3 linked regions of the Chlorogloeopsis sp. ULAP01 genome follow. The protein of the gene in region 1 interacts with the protein of each later gene in a pairwise test. Links are inferred from orthologs where the notes say so. Each region holds a gene or a part of one and is shown on either strand. Other genes may lie near its edges. The genes, in order: rlmB, QUB80_RS26630 and tsaE.

Region 1 (3,038 bases):
CCAGATTTAAACATCGGATAGCTTAATTTTTATCCACAGGAATTGAGGATGAACTTCAAATTTCAAAATCTACAGAAATGAAGTCGAAATTGATGTAGAGAACAATCCCAAAAAAAGTATAAAAAATCAAAATTATCTGTTTCACACCTCTAGAGTTCATTCTATGCTAAGAAAAACTTCCTTTTTGAAAAACATATCCTGAGTATGATTCTTTAAGCAGCAGCTTCCAAAAATTTTCATTTTCTCGCCAAATATTCTTTCAACCCGCAGTTGACAAAATGCTAATGCCGGATGAAAACGCTAAAATTAGTGAGTTGATTTTGTAGCCTGGATTTATGCTTGATAAACCTGCACTACAGTTTGCACTCAAGAGTAAATCAGCAAATAAAGCCTTCCAAAAATAGACAACCAGGAATGATTAATTTGTGAAAGCAAAGGAGGAAAAGCCATTACACGAGCAAGATGAGCCTTCCAAGCCAGATTCATCTTGGTGCCAAACACTGAAGGCAAGCACAGAGCATATATCTCAACAAATTCCCCAGGCACAACTGCAACAACTTTCCCCTGCGGCTTTGGCATACCTGGGAGACGCTATTTATGAATTTTATGTTAGAATGTTCTATTTACTGCCACCTCAGCGAAGTGAAGCCTATCATCGATTAGTTGTGGCACAAGTTCGAGCAGAAAAGCAGGCGCTGCATTTGCGATCGCTCATGCCGCATTTACAACAAAACGAGTTAGAAATTGTCCGAAGGGGTCGAAATGCCGCCACAGGACGTCCAAAAAGAGTTGATCCCGAAACTTATCAACAAGCAACAAGTTTAGAGACTTTAATTGGCTACCTATACCTCACCAATTATCAACGCTTAACCGAACTACTACAAAAACTACATTTAGAAAAGTAGTTATAAATACCTTATCTTGGTTCGGTAAATTGAGATGATAAGTGAATTAGGGATGCCCACTCCTACGCATAACCCAAGACTTTGATATGGCGCATAAAACAAAAAAAGTAATTAAGACTTCTGGTGAAACGAATCGTGGGCAAACCTTAAAATTGAAGGGCAAACGAGTCGTTTCTAAAACTCTTCGCACTTTTAAAGGTACCCATGAAGAGCCAATTAAAAAGCAAATATCCAGTAAGGAGCCGATTAAAAAGCAAGCTCTAGATAGCGAACCAATTAGAAGACAAACAAAAGACACAGAACTAACCAGAAGGCAAGCTCCAGATAGGGAACCAACCAGAAAGCAAACACAAGATAGCGATCTCATTTACGGTCGTCATCCGGTGTTAAGTGCCTTGGAAAGTCAGCGTCGTCTTAACCGGATTTGGATTACTCCCCGCTTGCGTTATGACTCTCGTTTTCACTCTCTGATTTTACAAGCAAAGGAAAATGGCGCAATTGTGGACGAAGTTGATCCCAAGCGCCTAGATCAAATTACCGAGCAAGCCAATCACCAAGGGATAGCAGCACAAATTGCTCCCTACGACTATATTGATTTACATGAATTAATTGAACAGGCAAAAGCTGTCACCGATCCGGTAATTGTTGCTGCTGATGGAATCACAGATCCCCATAACTTAGGGGCAATTATTCGCACAGCCGAAGCGATCGGTGCTCAAGGATTAGTGATCCCCCAACGCCGAGCAACTGGGATCACTTCTACAGTCATGAAAGTAGCAGCTGGCGCGTTAGAAAATTTTCCTGTTGCTAGAGTAGTGAATCTGCACCGCGCTTTGGAAGAATTGAAAGCCGCAGGCTTTTGGATTTACGGTACAGCTGCCGATGTGAGCAAACCGATACATACAGTAGATTTCAGTGGTGCTATCGTTTTGGTAGTCGGCTCAGAAGGTGAAGGGCTGAGTATGTTAACACAACGCTACTGCGATGTTCTGGTATCAATTCCCTTACAGGGTAAAACCCCTAGCCTAAATGCATCTGTCGCAATAGGTATGGCGTTGTATGAAATTTATCGCAAAAGATGGATAAATACACTGCATTTCGATAAACTACAGAGAACTCACTGGAAAAAAGAAGAGTAACAGAGTATAAAGAAATGTAAAAGAAAATTAGCAGCAAACCTTTAAAACCCTATAAATCAGCGAAAACCATGAAAAATATTTTGGATGACTTTAAGGAATTGTTGATTAACGCATTCCAGAGCTTTGGCTTGGCTTGGTGGGTAGAGGTTGTCACACAAAATCCCCGCTGCACCTACTACTTTGGCCCATTTTTGAATTCTGCGGATGCAAAAGCTGCCATGAAAGGTTATGTAGAAGATTTGGAACAGGAAGGAGCGCAAGGCATAATTGTGAACGTTAAGCGCTGCAAACCTGATAATTTAACTATTGCCGAAGACTTGGGGGAAAGAGTTGACCGTAAAGTAAGGCCTGCCTTTAGCGGTCAAATGTAATTTATAGGCTAATTGCTAAGTGTTAATAGCTAATAGCTAATAGCTATTAGCTATAGTTAACCACTTGTGGATGCGCTCTCAGCCAATGATCAATATCACTCAGCACTTGAGTGGGTATTTCCCATGGGAAAAGATGGGCGGTATTGGCATAACATTGCCAATAACAATTGTTGAGGCTTTTGGCTGTTTCTAAGCTGGAATCAGCTGTAATATGGCAATCTTGATCGCCAAAAAGTACCAAAGTAGGACACTGAATCTGATTGAGATCGGCTACTCGATTGTATCCTGCTTTGATTGCCGTATAGAGAGCGCGAGTTGCAGCAGGTGAAGTTTGTAAATAAGCTGGCACAGCGTCTTTGGCTATATAGCTATAGGTAGTAGGCGTGTGTTGTTGAATGAGATAACGAAATAGCGATCGCTTACCAAAAGTCTCGATATTCCAATCCCAACTTGGTTTGATCCAATTCAAGAGGGAGGCAACTCCAGTATAAACATTATCCTGCCAACTCACAGGCGGATGATTACCGCGCGGTCTAGCTGCTGTTGCCACCAAAATTAGTCCGCTAACGCGCTCTGGTAGTCGTAGCGCCAATTCTATTGCTAAAATCCCACCTAATGACCAT
Region 2 (3,056 bases), on another replicon or contig:
CCATCTCCCCCAGTATATACACATGGTCAGGAATATCCGCACTACCAAACTATGCCCTCTCCTCCAACTAGACAGGATAGCCAAAATTTTGAGCGTTACTTAGTTTACGTTGATAGCAATAATCCCCAAACACTCCAACAAATACGTTTGATTGAACCCACAGCTTATATGCGGAATTTTGAAGGACGTTCTGTAATTCAAGTAGGTATATTTAGCAAGGCATCTAATGCCCAACAGCGCATTCAGCAATTAGCAGCCTCTGGTATAAATCAAGGACGGATTGCTAGCTTTGCTAACAAACAGGAAACTCCAACCAACCTGAATATCAAAAATTCGCAAACAGCAAATTCCAAATATTACTACGTAGCTATTCCTGCCAAATCGCAAGATATACCCTCAATTGCCAATCAAATTCGTAGTAATATTGCACAAAGACCAACAGTTAGTACTAGAAACCAACCACGTGGTTCGCACGTAGCAGTTGGTCCTTTTAGCAATAGAACACTAGCAGAACAATGGAGTCGCTATCTGCAAAGTTTAGGATTTAGTAATGCTAGAGTTTACTACGGAAGGTAGAAAATTGAAATTTTAGCTTTGGGTTTTGGGATTTTGGATTAATCTAAAATTTAAGTTCCCAAATCCAAAACTGATTGATGAACAGGCAAGAACAAATTTCGCAAATTGCAGTCACAGCAGAACAGATGCGTGACATTGAAGCGCGTATCTTTGCAGCAGGAATGCCTGTAGCGGCTTTGATGGAAAAGGTGGCAGGATTGATTGCCCGTCGCATTCAAACACTTTATCTTTCAGAAGACACAATCTTAGAAGATGAGGAGAGAGAAAAATTTCCCGCGTCACCCTTACGGGTACTCTACGAGAAGCCGCCCTCCGGGCGTCTACGCCAGTCACCTGCGGAGGGATACCCTCCCGCAGTGCTGGACTCACCGCGTTACCGTGTCACCGCGTCCTCTTCATTTCCGCGTCTGAATAAAGTTGGAATTCTCGTCGGCCCCGGTCATAATGGGGGAGATGCTTTAGTAGTTGCTCGTGAATTGCACTTTCAAGGGCTTGAAGTTTGCATTTATTGCCCATTTCCTAAGCTTAAGGAACTCACTTCACAACACTTACAGTATGCTCAAAGCTTGGGTATTCCGTGTTATCAATCAATAGAGGATCTAATAGATTGCGATTTATTAGTTGATGGCTTATTTGGATTTGGGTTAGAAAGAGAACTAAAAGATCCTGTCGCCAGTGCCATCAATCAGTTAAATGACAAATCTGCACCAATTGTTAGTATTGATGTGCCTTCGGGTTTGCATACAGATACTGGTGAAGTATTGGGAACTGCCATCCGTGCAAGCCGCACATTTTGTCTCGGTTTGTGGAAGCAAGGCTTATTGCAAGATCAAGCCTTAGAATATGTTGGCAAAACCGAGTTAATCGATTTTGATATTCCCTGGGCGGATGTGGAAGCGGTTCTAGGGAACCCTCAAGTCAAACGTATCACCAAAGAAACTTTATTTTCCACTTTGCCAATACCCCGCCCTGCTGTCACCCATAAGTATAAAGAAGGACATTTATTACTCATTTGTGGTTCGCGTCGCTATTCTGGGGGAGCAATTTTAACAGGATTAGGAGCAAGGGCAAGTGGAGTCGGAATGGTGTCAATTGCCGTGCCAGAATCTATAAAATCTATCATGGTAAGTCATTTACCAGAAGCTTTAATTGTCGGCTGTCCAGAAACCGAAACAGGCGCGATTGCTAAACTGCAATTACCAGAAAACACTGACTTAAATTCTTTTAGTGCGATCGCTTGTGGCCCTGGTTTAACCAAAGATGCCATCCCCATTATGCAACAAGTCCTAGAAAGTGCAAATCCTCTAGTTCTCGATGCCGATGGTTTGAATATTCTAGCGGCAATGGGGACTAATCAGATGTTGGCAAAACGACACTCACTGACAGTATTAACACCTCATACAGGTGAATTCAAACGTTTATTTCCCGCATTACCAGATGCCAAGCAAGACAGAATCAAAGCTGTAAGGGCAGCAGCCAAGGAAAGTGGGGCAGTAGTGCTATTGAAAGGAGCAAGAACTACCATTGCTGATCCCCAGGGTACAGTTTGGATTAATCCCGAAAGTACACCAGCCCTAGCACGGGGTGGTAGTGGTGATGTTTTAACTGGATTAATGGGTGGACTAATCGCCCAAGCAGTAACGCGCCAATTACCTATCGAAAAAATGGTAGCAACTGCTGCTTGGTGGCACGCCCAAGCGGGAATTTTAGCAGCCCAAGAACGGACAGAGTTAGGAGTAGATGCATTTACACTTACAGAGTATTTGATAAAGGTGATAAGTAATACATCAAAGCCAGGTGAGTGAGGATATTAGCGATCGCTATTTATATAATGGTATGTGTACTTGAGCGTCTGTTAGCACCTAAATCGCCAAAATCTTTGTTTGCTCTGTCTTTTAAAGTAAACATGGGATTTTATCAGTGGGCAAAAACCTACCCACTTCCAAGTTAATCTTTCCTCAACGTGAGTATTTATATTTGAGGAAAGAAAGAGGGGATTTTGGCTCAAATTACTAAAATAGAAATATTAATAAATAACAAAATAAGGATGACTTTGTTCGTAGCAGTACTACGGTGGAAAAGTGTAGTGGGCAAAGATTAAATGAGGAGTTATATCTGTTTTTTAACCCTTAGCTAGACTAATATAGGTGAACCTGGATTTATCGCTGCTTAAACTAGAGAGGACAAAGGAATCAAAAGTTAAAAACCAATGATTTACCAAACACGTTCAAAGCTTTGTCAAATAATTTTTCTTGCTTAAGCCACAGTAGGTAAGCGTGTAATCCCAAAGATGAATCAATTTCAAGCAATGAAGCATTTCAGCTTACGGGCTGATCTCCTGAAGAAATGGAGAAGTATCTCTACAATTGAGTAGGACAAAGTAGTAATTGATTTCAGATTGCAGAAATTTATGATTGGTTGCTCAACCATAAAAAGAAGGTAGAGCAGGTTATTCCAAAAGATGAATGCTAAGTAGCTCC
Region 3 (3,030 bases), on another replicon or contig:
GCTTCTTTGGGGACAAACCCGCACGGTAGGTTCAATTACTAAAGTACTAAGACCAGAAGGCGATGAAGAACTGGTGGATGTGTTGCTTGCACACCGTCGGTTGTACCGAGGGCCAAAAATCGTCGTCATTGGTGGTGGTACAGGACTTTCTACGTTATTAAGAGGACTAAAACGCTATAGCGCTAATATTACTGCTATTGTTACCGTTGCTGATGATGGTGGCTCTTCGGGACGTTTGCGGCGGGAATTTGGTGTTTTGCCGCCAGGAGATATTCGCAACTGTTTGGCTGCATTGGCAGATGAAGAAAAGTTATTAACAGAATTATTTCAATATCGTTTTCGTGTTGGTGATGGTTTAACAGGCCACAGTTTTGGCAACTTATTCTTAACGGCAATGAGTGAAATTACCGGGGATTTGGAGCGAGCAGTTGCTGCTAGTTCCAAAGTACTAGCAGTGCGGGGACAAGTTTTGCCAGCAACCCTTAGTGATGTTCGCCTGTGGGCGGAGCTATCCGATGGACGCCGTATAGAAGGCGAATCAAAAATTACCGAGGCAGGAGGTAATATTGTCAAAATAGGCTGTACTCCCGCTAATCCTCCGGCATTACCCGCAGCTATTAAGGTAATAAAAGAAGCTGACTATATTATCATGGGGCCTGGTAGTTTATATACAAGTGTAATTCCCAATCTGTTGGTACCAGAAATTGCTGATGCGATCGCCGCTTCTACGTCACCCCGGATCTATGTCTGCAACATCATGACTCAGCCAGGTGAAACTCAGGGATACACTGTTAGTGAACACATTCGAGCAATTGATGCAGCTTGTGGTGGCAGACGCTTATTTAATGCTGTACTGGTACATAAAAGATCTCCTTCTGCCCGCGCCCTTATTCGTTATGCTCAACAACGCTCTCATCCCGTCTTTTTAGATCGTGAAGAGGTAACCAAAATGGAACGAAGGATCGTTTTGGCTAATGTTATGCATGAAGATGAAACGGGTTGTGTACGTCACGATCCCCAACGACTAGCACGGGTTTTGTTGCGATGGTACGGTGGAGTTCATCATGGAAAATGGGGAGATTGGGGGAAAAAGGACAAGGGACAAGGAGACAAGGGGAGAATGATTAATGACCAATGACCAATGACTAATGACCAATATGAAAATTTTGCTGCCAAATACAGAGGCTACGCGATCGCTTGGTATTACTCTCGGTCAATTACTTAATGCTGGTAGTGTCATTTTACTAGAAGGTGATTTAGGTGCTGGCAAAACAACTCTGGTGCAAGGCATTGGCGAAGGTTTGGGTATTACCGAAGCGATTGTCAGTCCAACTTTCACACTCATTAACGAATATACTCAGGGACGCCTTCCCCTTTATCACCTAGATCTATACCGCTTAGAGCCCGAAGAAGTTGCAGCATTAAACTTAGAAACTTACTGGGAAGGTGTAGAGGTATATCCTGGTATTGTGGCAATTGAATGGGCAGATAGAATGCCTTACAAACCACATACTTATATAAGTTTATGTTTGAAATATGGAGATGAAGGGACTCGTCAAGCCGAAATAACACCATGTAACTGTAGCATTAGCAAAGAAATTTCGGCTTTTGGTAAACATTGACATTACTAATGTGGCTATTTTTTTACATTTAAATATTTATATCGACCACTACCACGTTCTCCATAACAATTACATTCCATTGTTATTACCCTTACCAAAATATTGTTTCGATTGTTGCCAAAATAGATAATTCAGTATTAACATCTGCAAAAATCATGAGATTTATCTAATTTTTTGACTAATATTGCAGATGATTTGAGTATCAAGAAGCGAATCCAATTAATCCCAATAATAGCAGTTTTCAGAAGCGGGAACACAAATTTAAAAGTTAGCATAATACAATTAACACTAGGGTTTCATACACTGTAATCATGGTCGTTTTGTTCTTTTGCAGTGAGTGATTCCGTATTCATTCTCTACAAACTTTAGATAAGAGATCCGGATTCTCAAACACTGAAATTTATGAATACTAGTTAAGTGTGACTATTTCATTCCAATTCTTAAATCATTTGCTAAAGTTTATTCTCAGCTTTACTAGAACACCTTATTTCTACGTCCTAGAGAAAAATCAAAGCAAACTTGTATAAAATTGAAATTTTTTTCTAATTTATTTTCATACTTAGGGTTTTCAAATTAAGTTCGCTATTCACACATGAATAATATTTTTTGTCTTATAGCGTTTCCCAAGCAAATAAAGTACACCCCACCGCGCTATCGCGCACCCTCCCTCTAGCAAGGGGAGGGTTGGGGAAGGGTCATTTCGTACCTCACCAGAGTGGGAAAGGCTATAGTATAATTAAAAATAATATTAAAAAAAGAATACAAAATTTAGAATACTTTCCGAATAGACATGAAGAGTATTGATTTTTCCAGATAAATAAACTAAAAGCACAGCTATCCAACTTCTTATTAGAAGTCAGAAATCTTACAGCGCACTTTTTAGATTTAATTTGCTTTTTCTACTTCAAAAAGAATTACTGGTTATTTAAAATAATGGCTCGCTTCAGTAACAGGCGATGGGCTCCAGAATTATCAACATACAGAGAACTTTCTTCCTGATTCTGATTGATAACAGGAACTAAGAATTGAAGCAGCAATGGTGTCCAAATCCCAATGCATCCTAAAGTCAAAATTACTTTTAATACATTTATGTTACTTATACGAGCAATCTTTGGATTTGGCTTTGGTAATGCTTTTTTGCTACAAACCGTCTGGGCAGACCAGAAGTGTTCATCAAAATTGTAGTAACTCACCGAAAAATCCCCCTTGATTTGCTTACCTGCACATAAAATGCATTCGGCTTGATGCCTTATCCCTGGTATTGTATAAATTGAAGCTGTTCTGCGCTAGTGTCAGACGTAACAAATACAACTGTAACTTTAGTATGAAGATTTCGTATGACTAATGTCATGGACTATACATATTTATTATGAGTAAAGATTTGAAAATTCTTGTAACCGACCATCTT

Evidence for each region.
Region 2: the proteins of rlmB (region 1) and QUB80_RS26630 interact in binary tests that used the Escherichia coli proteins (3 or more experiments, as listed by UniProt). The link is inferred for Chlorogloeopsis sp. ULAP01 from one-to-one orthologs.
Region 3: the proteins of rlmB (region 1) and tsaE interact in binary tests that used the Escherichia coli proteins (3 or more experiments, as listed by UniProt). The link is inferred for Chlorogloeopsis sp. ULAP01 from one-to-one orthologs.

Annotation. Positions count from the first base shown.
Region 1 is NZ_JAUDRH010000001.1:301,418-304,455, reverse strand. Bases 143-3,017 are described here. They hold rlmB (23S rRNA (guanosine(2251)-2'-O)-methyltransferase RlmB), read left to right. Parts: upstream 143-991; coding sequence 992-2,044; downstream 2,045-3,017. Other genes in these bases: QUB80_RS01485 (alpha/beta fold hydrolase), read right to left, coding at 2,462-3,017; QUB80_RS01490 (DUF1816 domain-containing protein), read left to right, coding at 2,113-2,415; QUB80_RS01500 (Mini-ribonuclease 3), read left to right, coding at 426-905. In the rest of the region: more of QUB80_RS01485, read right to left, coding at 3,018-3,038. UniProt on the Escherichia coli protein: Specifically methylates the ribose of guanosine 2251 in 23S rRNA.
Region 2 is NZ_JAUDRH010000015.1:163,936-166,991, forward strand. Bases 125-3,017 are described here. They hold QUB80_RS26630 (NAD(P)H-hydrate dehydratase), read left to right. Parts: upstream 125-653; coding sequence 654-2,381; downstream 2,382-3,017. Other genes in these bases: QUB80_RS26625 (SPOR domain-containing protein), read left to right, coding at 125-576. Also shown: more of QUB80_RS26625, read left to right, coding at 1-124. UniProt on the Escherichia coli protein: Bifunctional enzyme that catalyzes the epimerization of the S- and R-forms of NAD(P)HX and the dehydration of the S-form of NAD(P)HX at the expense of ADP, which is converted to AMP.
Region 3 is NZ_JAUDRH010000007.1:166,229-169,258, reverse strand. What follows is about bases 23-2,889. They hold tsaE (tRNA (adenosine(37)-N6)-threonylcarbamoyltransferase complex ATPase subunit type 1 TsaE), read left to right. Parts: upstream 23-1,157; coding sequence 1,158-1,622; downstream 1,623-2,889. Other genes in these bases: QUB80_RS15560 (hypothetical protein), read right to left, coding at 2,537-2,815; QUB80_RS15570 (gluconeogenesis factor YvcK family protein), read left to right, coding at 23-1,138. In the rest of the region: more of QUB80_RS15570, read left to right, coding at 1-22. UniProt on the Escherichia coli protein: Required for the formation of a threonylcarbamoyl group on adenosine at position 37 (t(6)A37) in tRNAs that read codons beginning with adenine.